One region of the Xenorhabdus entomophaga genome, then DNA from elsewhere that is predicted to be linked to it. Evidence: predicted binding sites of a transcription regulator. Region 1 holds the regulator's gene; each other region holds the start of a gene.
What was found. The regulator PurR, encoded in region 1, represses purine synthesis genes. The targets are predictions, from matches to a motif close to CANGCAAACGTTTGCNTG.
Positions count from the first base shown of each region.

Region 2: the regulator PurR is predicted to act here: its motif matches at 1,980-1,997, upstream of gltS (sodium/glutamate symporter).
Region 3: the regulator PurR is predicted to act here: its motif matches at 1,947-1,964, upstream of cvpA (colicin V production protein).
Region 4: the regulator PurR is predicted to act here: its motif matches at 1,259-1,276, upstream of purM (phosphoribosylformylglycinamidine cyclo-ligase).

Region 1 is NZ_JBBMXH010000025.1:15,359-18,577, forward strand. Features, by position in the region: gene sodB (superoxide dismutase [Fe]) at 1-246, shown strand, start outside; gene purR (HTH-type transcriptional repressor PurR) at 803-1,828, shown strand; gene punR (DNA-binding transcriptional activator PunR) at 1,832-2,740, opposite strand; gene punC (purine nucleoside transporter PunC) at 2,903-3,219, shown strand, end outside.
Region 2 is NZ_JBBMXH010000105.1:388-3,606, reverse strand. Features, by position in the region: gene recG (ATP-dependent DNA helicase RecG) at 1-494, shown strand, start outside; gene gltS (sodium/glutamate symporter) at 593-1,807, opposite strand; gene AAC854_RS18105 (uracil-xanthine permease family protein) at 2,050-3,219, shown strand, end outside.
Region 3 is NZ_JBBMXH010000108.1:4,420-7,638, forward strand. Features, by position in the region: gene purF (amidophosphoribosyltransferase) at 1-1,371, opposite strand, end outside; gene cvpA (colicin V production protein) at 1,404-1,892, opposite strand; gene dedD (cell division protein DedD) at 2,042-2,743, opposite strand; gene folC (bifunctional tetrahydrofolate synthase/dihydrofolate synthase) at 2,733-3,219, opposite strand, start outside.
Region 4 is NZ_JBBMXH010000039.1:8,230-11,448, forward strand. Features, by position in the region: gene purN (phosphoribosylglycinamide formyltransferase) at 1-39, opposite strand, end outside; gene purM (phosphoribosylformylglycinamidine cyclo-ligase) at 152-1,195, opposite strand; gene upp (uracil phosphoribosyltransferase) at 1,421-2,047, shown strand; gene uraA (uracil permease) at 2,117-3,219, shown strand, end outside.

The DNA.
Region 1 (3,219 bases):
ACTGACGCTGCCCTGAAAAACTTTGGTTCTGGCTGGACATGGCTGGTCAAGAAAACTGACGGCAGCCTCGCTATCGTTAATACTTCTAACGCAGCAACCCCACTGACAGGCGAAGATAAGCCAGTTTTGACAGTTGACGTTTGGGAACACGCATATTACATCGATTACCGCAATGCGCGTCCTCAATACCTGGAGCACTTCTGGGCCTTAGTCAGCTGGAAATTTGTTGAAGAAAATCTGGCTTAATAAGATTAATTCTCGTCCCAGTTTGAAATAACAAGGGCAAGTGCACCTATTCACCACATTATGAACAGGTGCACCTACCCTTAAACAAGTGATGTTATACCTCAATTCTTTTTCTCGAACTCGATCAGATAAGGCAAAGGCTTCCCAGAAAAACAATCATGATTAATGCACTGCTGGCAGCCAATAATCCCAACTTCAGATCTGTGTCCATAGACTATCCTCAACGTGAAAATTAAGATATCTCAATACCATAAGTTTTAGATGGTTATTTATCGCATTATCTAAAAAACTAGACTGTAATTCTTGAACCATACTCTTTATAACATCGATTATTACTTTCACTTTTGAGCTAGATCAGACAAAATTCAAGGTTCATCGCTAAATTATTGCCAACGACCACTCTATATATAAATATATTGGCAAACGCTTAACAAATATCTATATCCAATAGATTTCAGGTTGCAAAGTGACACTAGCTAGAGCAATCAACTATGTGGCAGCCTGAAAAATGAAGGGTATATAAATTTAGACCATAAGGTCAGGAGTCCTTTTTATCATGGCAACGATTAAAGATGTGGCTAAACGCGCTGGTGTTTCGACCACAACTGTATCCCATGTTATCAATAAAACCCGCTTCGTCGCCGAAGATACAAAGGCTGCAGTTTGGGCTGCAATTAAGGAGCTGAATTATTCTCCCAGCGCCGTTGCTCGCAGCTTGAAAGTTAACCACACCAAATCCATCGGATTATTGGCAACATCAAGCGAAGCCCCTTATTTTGCTGAAATCATAGAATCTGTTGAAAATAGCTGCTATAGCAAAGGTTACACGCTGATTTTATGTAATTCTCATAACAATCTTGATAAGCAGAAAGCTTATCTCGCAATGTTGGCACAAAAACGCGTAGATGGTTTGCTGGTAATGTGTTCAGAATATCCTGAACAGCTTTTAGGTATGTTGGAAGATTATCGTAATATTCCCATGGTAGTTATGGATTGGGGAGAATCCAGAGGGGATTTTACTGATGCAATTATTGATAACGCTTTTCATGGTGGTTACTTGGCGGGTCGTTACCTTATTGAACGCGGCCATCGTGATATTGCATCTATTCCGGGACCGTTGGCAAGAAATACCGGGGGCGGGCGTCACCAAGGTTTTCTCAAAGCACTGAAAGAAGCCAATATCACTATTCGGGACGAGTGGATTGTACAAGGTGATTTTGAACCTGAATCCGGTTATCAGGCCATGTGTAAGATCCTGAACCAAAAGCATCGCCCAACGGCTGTTTTTTGCGGTGGTGATGTTATGGCAATGGGGGCAATTTGTGCAGCCGATGAATTGGGATTACGCGTTCCACAAGACATTTCTATCATCGGTTATGACAATATTCGTAATGCCCGCTATTTTACACCGGCATTAACAACCATCCACCAGCCCAAAGAACGTTTGGGGCAAATGGCCTTCTCAACGCTATTGGATAGGATCATTAATAAGCGTGAAGATGCACAAACTATTGAAGTCCATCCGCGTCTCGTTGAGCGTCGCTCCGTGGCGGATGGACCTTTTATCGATTATCGCCGTTAATAGTTAATTTTCCTGCAACCACTCAGCATTAAGTGTTTCACTATCTCCAAGATAACTAAGTAACCAACTTAATGCTGGTGAATGACATTCTTCTGACCATGTTAAGCAACATGGGCTGTCAGGCAGTGGTTGTTCAAGTTCCAGTGCAATCAGCTTTCCTTTACGGATCAACGGCAGTGCACGATGCTTGGGCACCATCCCGACACACAATCCATCCATCAGGCAACTCAATCCAGCATCCCAATCAGGTACAATCAATCGCCGTTGGTTATCCAAAGCCCATGTATCGCGTTTAGGTAAGCTGCGAGAAGTGTCTTCAAGACACAAACTGGAATAACGACGGATTTGATCATCGTTCAGTTTTCCCGATATCTCAGCCAGTTCATGTTCAGGGCTGGCGACACACAACCAGGGCATGAATCCCATATCCCTAAAGCTATATCGCTCACCGACAGGAGAGGCACGTGTCGCCCCAATGGCAACATCCACCCTCTCATCTACAAGAGCATCCCATACACCATTAAAAACTTCAGGATAGATAAACAATTCAATATCTGGAAAATGGCGGTAAAAATCCAAAATCAACTGAAGTGTCCGCTCCGGCTTTACAACTTGATCAACCGCAATACTGAATTGTCCCCGCCATCCATTGGCTACTTGCTGGCACTGGTGTCGGGTGTGTTTCATTTTTTTGATAACTGATCTCGCCTCCTTGACAAAAATAATTCCAGCCTCAGTTAAATCCACATCACGATGACGCCGTTCAAATAAAGGTACTGCCAGCCATTCTTCAAGTTGTTTTACCGTATAGCTGATAGCGGAAGGTACACGATGAAGCTCTGATGCAGCAGCGCTAAAACTTCCTGTTCTGGCAACAGCATCAACAACTTCCAGAGAGTATTCAGACCACATATATATTCCTTTCAATTTTTTTCACAATATGGTGCAAATATTACCGTTTCACAAGTAAAAATCATGCCATATAAAATAAGTCGGGTATCTCCTTATCAATTACCACGTCAAGTTATTAACACTATTTATTAACATCACTTATTAACACCATTTATTAATATTATGGCAACAAATAAAAACTCAACTTCATTCATGTTTTATCTCGCCGGCCTGAGTATGCTCGGCTATTTGGCTATCGATATGTATCTGCCTGCTTTTGATGCAATGAAAGCAGAATTAGGTACCTCAGAAAACGCCATTAGTGCGAGTCTCAGCATTTTTCTTGCCGGCTTTGCCTTTGCACAGCTTTTATGGGGACAATTATCTGATCGCTTAGGCAGAAAACCTGTTCTTATTATCGGATTATCTCTGTTTTCCATTAGCTGTTTAGGTATGCTCTGGGTAACGGATGCCACACAATTGCTGGTACTGAGATTTAT
Region 2 (3,219 bases), on a different contig from region 1:
CAGAAAAACAAAGCATCATGGAATCTTTTAAGCAGGGGGAATTGCAATTACTGGTTGCCACTACCGTCATTGAAGTCGGCGTTGATGTGCCGAATGCCAGCCTGATGATCATCGACAACCCCGAACGTTTGGGATTGGCTCAATTACATCAGCTTCGTGGGCGTGTCGGGCGTGGAGCCGTTGCTTCACACTGTGTTCTGCTCTATAAAACCCCACTGACCCACACGGCCAAAATACGCCTGCAAGTTTTACGGGATAGTAATGATGGTTTTGTGATTGCCCAGAAAGATTTAGAGATTCGGGGGCCGGGTGAATTACTCGGTAAGCGCCAAACGGGTAATGCTGAATTCAGGATCGCGGATTTATTGCGGGATCAAAATATGTTGCCGGAAGTTCAACGCATTGCCCGCTATATCCACCAGCACTATCCTGAACATGCCAAAGCGTTAATTGAACGCTGGCTACCGGATAGCTCACAATACAGCCATGCCTAACGTAAGCCATCCAATAAACAGTTAAAAAAATGCCGCTGAATATAATTTCAGCGGCATTTTTTAGCCAAGATATCAGGCCATATCACAAGCGTGTCAAATTAACCTGTAACAGATGGGAACATTGGTAACAACAGATACAGTTTGATGACAGCAGCATTAACGATATCAATAAAGAATGCCCCTGCCATCGGCACAAGCAAGAATGCCACATGTGATGGTCCAAAGCGGTCAGTAATCGCCTGCATATTCGCGATAGCCGTTGGCGTTGCGCCCAGACCAAAACCACAATGACCCGCTGACAATATTGCTGCATCATAATTTTTTCCCATCACACGATAAGTGACGAAAACAGCATACAGAGCCATCACGACTGTCTGTACAACGAGAATAATCAGCATCGGTAGCGCAAGGGAAGCCAACTGCCACAATTTCAGGCTCATCAGCGCCATTGCAAGGAACAGTGACAGACTAACGTTACCCAATACTGAAACCGCTCGATCAAATACCCGATAAAAACCAAGCAAAGACAGGCTATTACTGAGAATAACCCCAACAAACAGTACACATACAAATGTCGGCAATTCAAAGGCCGTGCCTTGCAATTGTTTTTCAATGAAACTGCCTGCCAATAAGCAAATGGAAATCATGGCAATGGTTTCCAGCATCACTAATGGCGTGATAAGCCGGCCCGTATAGGGTTTCTCAAACGCAGTCGGAAGCTCTGTATCTTCTGTACTCAAACCCGGTGTTTTGGTATTTCTCACCAGAAAACGAGCAACCGGGCCACCGATCAAACCGCCCAGAACCAAGCCGAATGTGGCACAGGCCATAGCGACTTCAGTAGCATTTTCAAAGCCGTAACGTTCAGTGAAGACTTTACCCCACGCAGCACCCGTTCCGTGACCGCCAGAAAGTGTAATAGACCCCGCCAGCAACCCCATGAGCGGGTCAAGACCAAGCATTTTCGCCAATACGATACCTACCGTGTTTTGTACCAATAACAGGCCAACAATCACGCAGATAAAAAAGATCAAAAGTTTTCCGCCCGCTCTCAGGCTGGCAAGGTTAGCGTTCAAGCCGATGGTGGCAAAGAACGTCAACATAAGGGGCTCTTGGAGTGATAAATCAAAACCGACTTCCCAACCCGTGGTTTGTTTAATCGCCAGTAATACTAAAGCGACCAATAACCCACCTGCGACAGGTTCAGGGATTGTATATTTCTCAAGGAATGAGACTGATTGTACGAGTTTTCTTCCTAGTAACAAAACAAGTGTGGCAGCAACGAGCGTGCCATAAACATCCAGATGATACATTTATGTACCCCATCTATTGTTAAAATTATGTGAACTTAATGTGACGTTATAATCATCCTATAAAAACGCCAAGAGCAGGTAAGGGTTGGATTAGAAAGAAAATTATTAATAAACACAAGTTAAAATATTTAAAAATGTGACGAAATTAAGCCGTATCTCACAATGAAAACCTTAGGCAAACGATTGCTTTCATAGTGAAGATCATTAAAATGCGTTTCTTTGTCCCTCTGGAATTTCACTACATGGTCAATTTAACCCGTGAAGCCAACCCATCAGAAGTTCCCAACAATTCGGCTCTCAACACGTCAGATAATGAGCTGCTCTATCGCCTTGAGGATAAGCCTCCACTCCCGCATGCCTTATTTGCGGCATGCCAACATTTGCTGGCGATGTTTGTCGCAGTTATCACTCCAGCGATATTGATTTGTCAGGCACTTGGGCTTCCTGAACAGGATACGCAGCGCATCATCAGTATGTCCCTGTTTGCCTCAGGATTGGCATCACTTATTCAAATTCGCTCTTGGGGACCAATTGGTTCTGGTTTGCTTTCAATTCAGGGAACCAGTTTTAACTTTGTTGCCCCACTTATCATGGGTGGCATGGCACTGAAAAACGGCGGTGCGGATATCCCAACGATGATGGCAACCCTGTTCGGTACACTGATGGTTGCTTCAATGACCGAAGTTCTGCTATCCCGTGTACTCCATCTGGCAAGAAGGATCATTACACCGCTGGTATCCGGTATTGTGGTAATGATTATCGGCTTATCTCTGATCCAAGTCGGATTAACTTCGATTGGCGGCGGTTACTCTGCCATTCAAAACGGTACATTTGGCGCGCCCGGAAATCTGCTGTTAGCAGGTATTGTCCTTGCCGTTATCGTACTGCTGAATCGCCAGCGTAACCCTTACCTACGCGTCGCGTCTCTGGTTATTGCCATGGCCATAGGCTATCTGGTGGCCTGGTACATGGATATGCTACCTCTTTCGAAATCAACGGTAGATACATCAATCGTGACAGTTCCTTCACCACTCTATTATGGCCTGTCTTTTGACTGGAATCTGCTGATCCCGCTTATTCTGATTTTTATGGTGACGTCACTGGAGACAATCGGCGATATCACGGCAACGTCGGATGTCTCAGAGCAACCCGTCAGAGGCCCGCTATACATGAAACGCATCAAGGGAGGCGTGTTGGCAAATGGCCTCAACTCAATGGTTTCTGCGGTCTTCAACACATTTCCAAATTCCTGCTTTGGTCAGAATAATGGCGTGATCCAACTCACTGGTGTTGCCAGCCGCCATGTCGGTTACATTATTGCGTCCATGTTGATTCTGTTGGGATTGTTCCCTTCGGTGGCAGGTTTTGTGCAACATATCCCCGAGCCTGTCTTAGGAGGAGCGACGATTGTT
Region 3 (3,219 bases), on a different contig from region 1:
GAATTTTTCAATATCCGGGTTTTCTTCCCGTACCGCCTGAATAAGATCTTGGAGATCCTGATATATCAAGGCATCAGCACCAATGAGCTGGCGAATTTCATCCACTTCCCGGCCATGAGCAATCAGCTCATTGGCATTCGGCATGTCAATACCATAAACATTCGGGAAACGAACTTCCGGCGCTGCCGAAGCAAAATAAACTTTCTTGGCTCCCGCTTCACGTGCCAATTCAACAATCTGCTCTGAAGTTGTCCCGCGCACGATGGAGTCGTCCACCAGCAAAACATTTTTACCACGGAATTCAGCGCGGTTAGCATTGAGTTTCCGGCGAACTGATTTACGACGTTCATTCTGACCGGGCATAATAAAAGTACGCCCGACATAACGGTTTTTAACAAATCCCTGACGATAGGGTTTATTTAAAATGTGAGCAATTTCCAGCGCAACGTCACAAGACGTTTCCGGAACCGGAATCACCACGTCAATATGCAAATCTTCCCATTCACGGGAAATTTTTTCGCCTAACTTCTTGCCCATCCGTAACCGTGCGTTATATACCGAAATCTTATCAATAAAGGAATCAGGGCGGGCAAGGTAAACAAACTCGAACAGGCAAGGTGTCAGTGACGGATCTTCAGCACACTGGCGAGTGAATAATTGCCCGTTTTCGGTGATATAGATCGCTTCGCCGGAAGCCACATCACGCAGAAATTCAAAGCCCAATGTATCCAGTGCCACGCTTTCTGATGCCACCATATATTCATTGCGGCCATCTTCCAGTGTACGTTTCCCCAACACCAGCGGGCGGATACCATGCGGATCACGAAAAGCCACTAATCCATGCCCGATAATCATGGCAACACAAGCATAAGCACCGCGAACTTTCCTGTGCATTTCCGCGACGGCTGCAAAAATGTTGTCAGGCTCTAATGGGAAATTCGGGAATTGCGTTAATTCATTGGCAAAGATATTTAGCAGGATTTCAGAATCTGAGGTGGTGTTGACATGACGGCGGGCATTTTCAAACAACATTTTTTTCAATTTATGTGCGTTTGTCAGATTGCCGTTATGCGCCAACGTGATACCAAAAGGAGAGTTCACATAAAAAGGTTGTGCTTCAGAAGCACTGGAACTTCCTGCTGTTGGGTAACGGACATGTCCGATCCCAATCGTTCCCTGCAAACGTAACATGTGTCGTGTTTCAAACACATCCTTGACCAAGCCATTGGCCTTACGTAAACGGAATTCATTGTTACTATCAATAGTCGCAATGCCTGCTGCATCTTGCCCACGGTGCTGAAGCACCGTCAATGCATCATAAATCGACTGGTTAACCGGTGTAAAACCGACGATACCGACAATACCGCACATGTAGTCTTTCCTCATCAGCCAAGCGGAGAGGATTATCTCTCCGGCAGGAAACTCGACGCATTTTGCAGGTAGTCAAAAAACCACCTGATGATTTGACTGAACTGCGGGATCAATTGTGACTGTTGCCAGTCCTGACTTTTAGGCAGTGGCGTGAAAGAATCTGCAACAAACAGAATGGCAGATACAATCAATACCCCGCGCAATGCCCCAAAACAGATCCCCAGAACCCGATCAGTACCTGACAGGCCAGTTCGCTGAACCAGTGAACCAATAACATAGTTCACTACTGCGCCAATAATCAGTGTTGCAATAAATAAAATAGCAATCGCTATGCCATTACGCACCAGCTCATCTTCAAGACGGGTAAAATACGCCGCCAGATAAGTATAGAAGTGACTCGCAACAAAGAAAGCACAGCCCCAGGTTATCAGGGAAAGCGCCTCACGAACAAACCCTCGGATCAGGCTAACCAGTGCCGAGAAACCAATAATGGCAATAATCGTATAATCAATCCAGACCATATTTTAATCCAAAAATAGGCTCCCGACGTTCAGGTCGGGCGCATTCTAACAGAAAACGAAAACGTTTGCGTAGTAGATTTATCACTCTACTGAAAATAATTTTTTATACCTTCACGGGACATTTTGATTCCCGTGAAGTGCCTGTCCGTTTATGGCTTATAGTTTTTAATTTGCCCTTCTAATCCTGTGATTTCTCTCAGTTCGGACAAAATAGATTCCAGTTTTTGTCGGGAGGCGTTAGGGCCGACATAAATCCGTGTCAATTGCCCCTGCACCGGAGAAGAAGGAATAGTGTATACCTGATGCCCCGAAAGACGCAGTTTAGCCACTATTTCGCCTACTTTATCGGCATTTTTCAACGCGCCAAGCTGAACAACATATGCCGCTGCTTGCGGAGCCTGTTCTGCTGGCTTCGATTTAGCTTCCGGCTTGTTTTCAGAACGAATGTCAGGCTGAGTTTGTGGTTTAGCTTCCACTTTCGGTTGAGGTGGAGGTTCAGGTTTAACCACTGCCTTCGGCTCTTTTGTGATAGCAGCAGGCGGTGCTGTTACCTGAGCTGGCTCAGAAGGTGACAGCTCAGGCAGTATTTCAGTTTCTGAATCTGATTGCTGCTGTGCTTGTGTCTGCATCGCTTCCGCCGCACCTTCCGGTGGCGTGGATGGCATGTTTTGCGTCAATGGCGGGATCGAGTCAATATCTTCTTCATCACCCGGTTTTGGCACTAATGGGATAGAAGCAAACTGCTCTTCCTTATATTTCTTATCGCCGTCAAAGATAATCGGCAATACAACCACGCCCAGTGCTACAAGAACAAGAGTTCCAACTAAGCGATTTTGAAATTTACTTGCCACGTTCCTTCCCCTCCTCAAGTGCCTCCATGACATGCGCCACGGTGTGGAAAGAACCACAAACTACAATGATATCCTGCTCTGACGCATCTTCCATTGCCTGCTGCCATGCCGGTTCAACTTCTGCAAATGCCCGGGCACGGGCAAGCTGCCCTGCCAATATCTCAGCCTCTGCACCCCGTAGTTCATGCAATGATGCGCAATACCATTCATCAATTTGCCGGGAAAGGCAAGCCAGTGTGCCCGCAATATCCTTGTCTTCCAGCATGCCAATCACACCACGAATTTTGCTGTCTGGTGCACGAGGCAGTTCTGCCAATTTCTGAACCAGATAACCCGCAGCATGAGGATTATGTGCCACATCCAGAATAACCAGCGGTTTTTCCCTGACGATTTGGAAACGTCCCGGTAATTGGGCACTTCTTAATCCCGTATGGATTGCCCGCTCATCAATTGCCCGGCTGATTTTATCGTCCTGC
Region 4 (3,219 bases), on a different contig from region 1:
GCTGCCATTGCCGGATACTAAGACGACAATTTTTTTCATGGTTTCTCTTAGCTGAAAATTTCATTGACTGATATACCCTTTATCTTGCAAGTTGCAGCTTTATTGACTGCAACTTGAAATTTATTGGGAACAATATTTGTTTCTTTATAATTTATTTATTGATAACAACCGGTTGATCATCAGCGTTGAGTTCGGAAATTGTACCAATTTGCCAGGCATTTTCACCTGATGCTTTCAGATATGAAATTGCCTGCTCTGCCTGAGATTGAGGCAACGCAATTATCATACCCACCCCGCAGTTAAATGTGCGGTACATTTCATGTTCGCTGACATTGCCGGCTTGCTGTAGCCACGTGAAAATTGATGGCCACTGCCAACTGTCGGCGTTGACTCTGGCCTGCATATTTTCTGGCAGAACGCGAGGAATATTCTCCCAAAAGCCACCCCCTGTCAGGTGTGAAATTGCATGAACGTCAACCTTTTCAATCAGCTCAAGGATTGATTTAACATAAATTTGCGTTGGGGCAAGCAGATGATCTGCGAGTGATTTTCCGTCAAGCTCGGTCGTTTCAGGGTTTGCCTGACTGACTTCGAGTATCTTACGGATTAAAGAATAGCCGTTGGAATGTGGGCCACTGGATGCCAGCGCAATCAGTGCGTCACCAACCTGAACCTGGCTGCCATCAATAATCTCTGCTTTTTCAACGACACCGACGCAAAAACCAGCGACGTCATAATCTTCACCGTGATACATACCAGGCATTTCTGCTGTTTCACCGCCAACCAGCGCACAGCCTGCCTGTTTGCAGCCTTCTGCAATGCCTGTGATAACACTGGCTGCGGTATCCACATCCAATTTGCCTGTAGCATAGTAATCAAGGAAGAAAAGAGGCTCTGCTCCCTGAACAACCAGATCATTGACACACATGGCGACCAGATCAATTCCGATGGTATCATGGCGTTTCAGATCCATGGCAAGGCGCAGCTTGGTACCAACACCATCTGTACCGGAAACCAACACCGGCTCACGATATTTCTGAGGCAGGGCACATAATGCACCGAAACCGCCCAATCCCCCCATCACTTCAGGGCGACGGGTCTGTTTTACGACACCTTTGATACGATTGACTAAGGCATTGCCAGCATCAATATCGACACCGGCATCTTTATAGCTAAGAGAGGTTTTGTTGGTCACTGCGTAGCTCCCAGATGGTTGCATTTTTATGAATAAAACATAACGGCAGCAATTCTAACAGCCTAAGCAAACGTTTGCGATAGCTTTATACAAGATTCCTGCTGAATGAAAATTAAAGAAAAATACTTGTGGTTGATAAAAATCAATAGATTGATAGTGGCGTGCTGCTGAAAAGGCGGTATAATCCCGCGATTTTTTATCTGCCGGCTATATTAGGAGAAACCCATGAAGATCGTTGAGGTTAAACACCCACTGGTTAGACATAAACTTGGTTTGATGCGAGATCATGATATAAGCACTAAACGCTTTCGTGAACTGGCCTCAGAGGTGGGTAGTCTTCTGACATATGAAGCAACTGCTGATTTAGAAGTTGAGAAAGTAACCATTGATGGATGGTGCGGTCCGGTAGAAATAGACCAGATTAAAGGGAAAAAGATTACGGTAGTACCTATCCTGCGTGCAGGATTGGGCATGATGGATGGGGTACTGGAAAATATTCCGAGTGCGCGAATCAGTGTCGTCGGTGTGTATCGTGACGAAAAAACACTCGAACCCGTGCCTTACTTCCAGAAATTGGTTTCCGACATTAATGAGCGCATGGCATTGGTTGTTGACCCAATGCTGGCAACCGGCGGTTCCATGATCGCTACGATTGATCTGTTGAAAAAAGCAGGATGCCCTGCCATTAAGGTATTGGTTCTGGTGGCTGCTCCAGAAGGGGTTGCTGCACTGGAAAAAGCTCACCCGGATGTTGAACTTTACACTGCTTCAATTGATGAACGCCTCAATGAACAGGGGTACATTGTTCCCGGCCTGGGGGATGCAGGCGATAAAATATTTGGTACTAAGTAACATTTTTAGCCGGCTGAGAAGTCGGCTTTTTTTTGGTTTCTAGCAAGATGAGATAAGAGGATATCAAGCATGACCCGTCGGACTATTGGGGTAGACGAACGACCGCCTTTGGCACAGACTATTCCATTAAGTTTACAACATCTGTTTGCTATGTTTGGGGCAACCGTTTTGGTTCCCATTTTGTTTAAAGTTAATCCCGCCACGATTTTATTGTTCAATGGTATTGGAACATTACTCTATTTGGTGATTTGTAAAGGAAAAATTCCCGCTTATTTAGGTTCAAGTTTTGCCTTTATTTCGCCTGTACTGTTGCTGTTGCCTTTAGGATATGAATTGGCATTGGGGGGATTTATTGTCTGCGGCTTGTTGTTCTGTCTGGTTGCCCTGATTGTTAAAGTAGCAGGAAGAGGTTGGATCAACGTGATGTTTCCACCTGCGGCGATGGGTGCTATTGTTGCGGTAATCGGCCTGGAATTGGCTGGTGTTGCTGCGGATATGGCGGGTTTGCGCCCAGCGTCAGGTTCGGAAGTTAATATGACCCATTTGACCATATCTATGGTAACGCTGGCTGTAACCATTTTAGGATCTGTCGTATTCCGTGGTTTTATGGCGATTATTCCGATTCTGATTGGTGTGCTGGTGGGTTACGGGCTGTCATTCTTTATGGGCATTGTAGATTTAACGCCAGTACGTGAAGCACCATGGTTTGCATTGCCAACTTTCTATACACCTCGTTTTGAATGGTTTGCCATCATGACGATTTTACCGGCGGCATTGGTGGTGATCGCGGAACATGTCGGGCATTTGGTGGTGACGGCGAATATCGTACAAAAAGATTTGCTGAAAAATCCGGGTCTGCATCGCTCAATGTTTGCGAATGGCTTTTCAACGATGATTTCGGGTTTCTTCGGTTCAACACCTAACACGACTTATGGTGAGAATATCGGTGTTATGGCATTGACCCGTGTCTATAGTACATGGGTGATTGGCGGTGCTGCGGTGTTGGCGATATTGCTTTCTTGCGTCGGTAAATTAGCTGCGGCGATCCAAATGATCCCCGTTCCCGTTATGGGCGGTGTTTCTTTGCTGCTATATGGTGTCATTGGTGCATCAGGTATTCGGGTTTTGATTGATTCTAAAGTTGATTACAGTAAAGCACAGAATTTGATTCT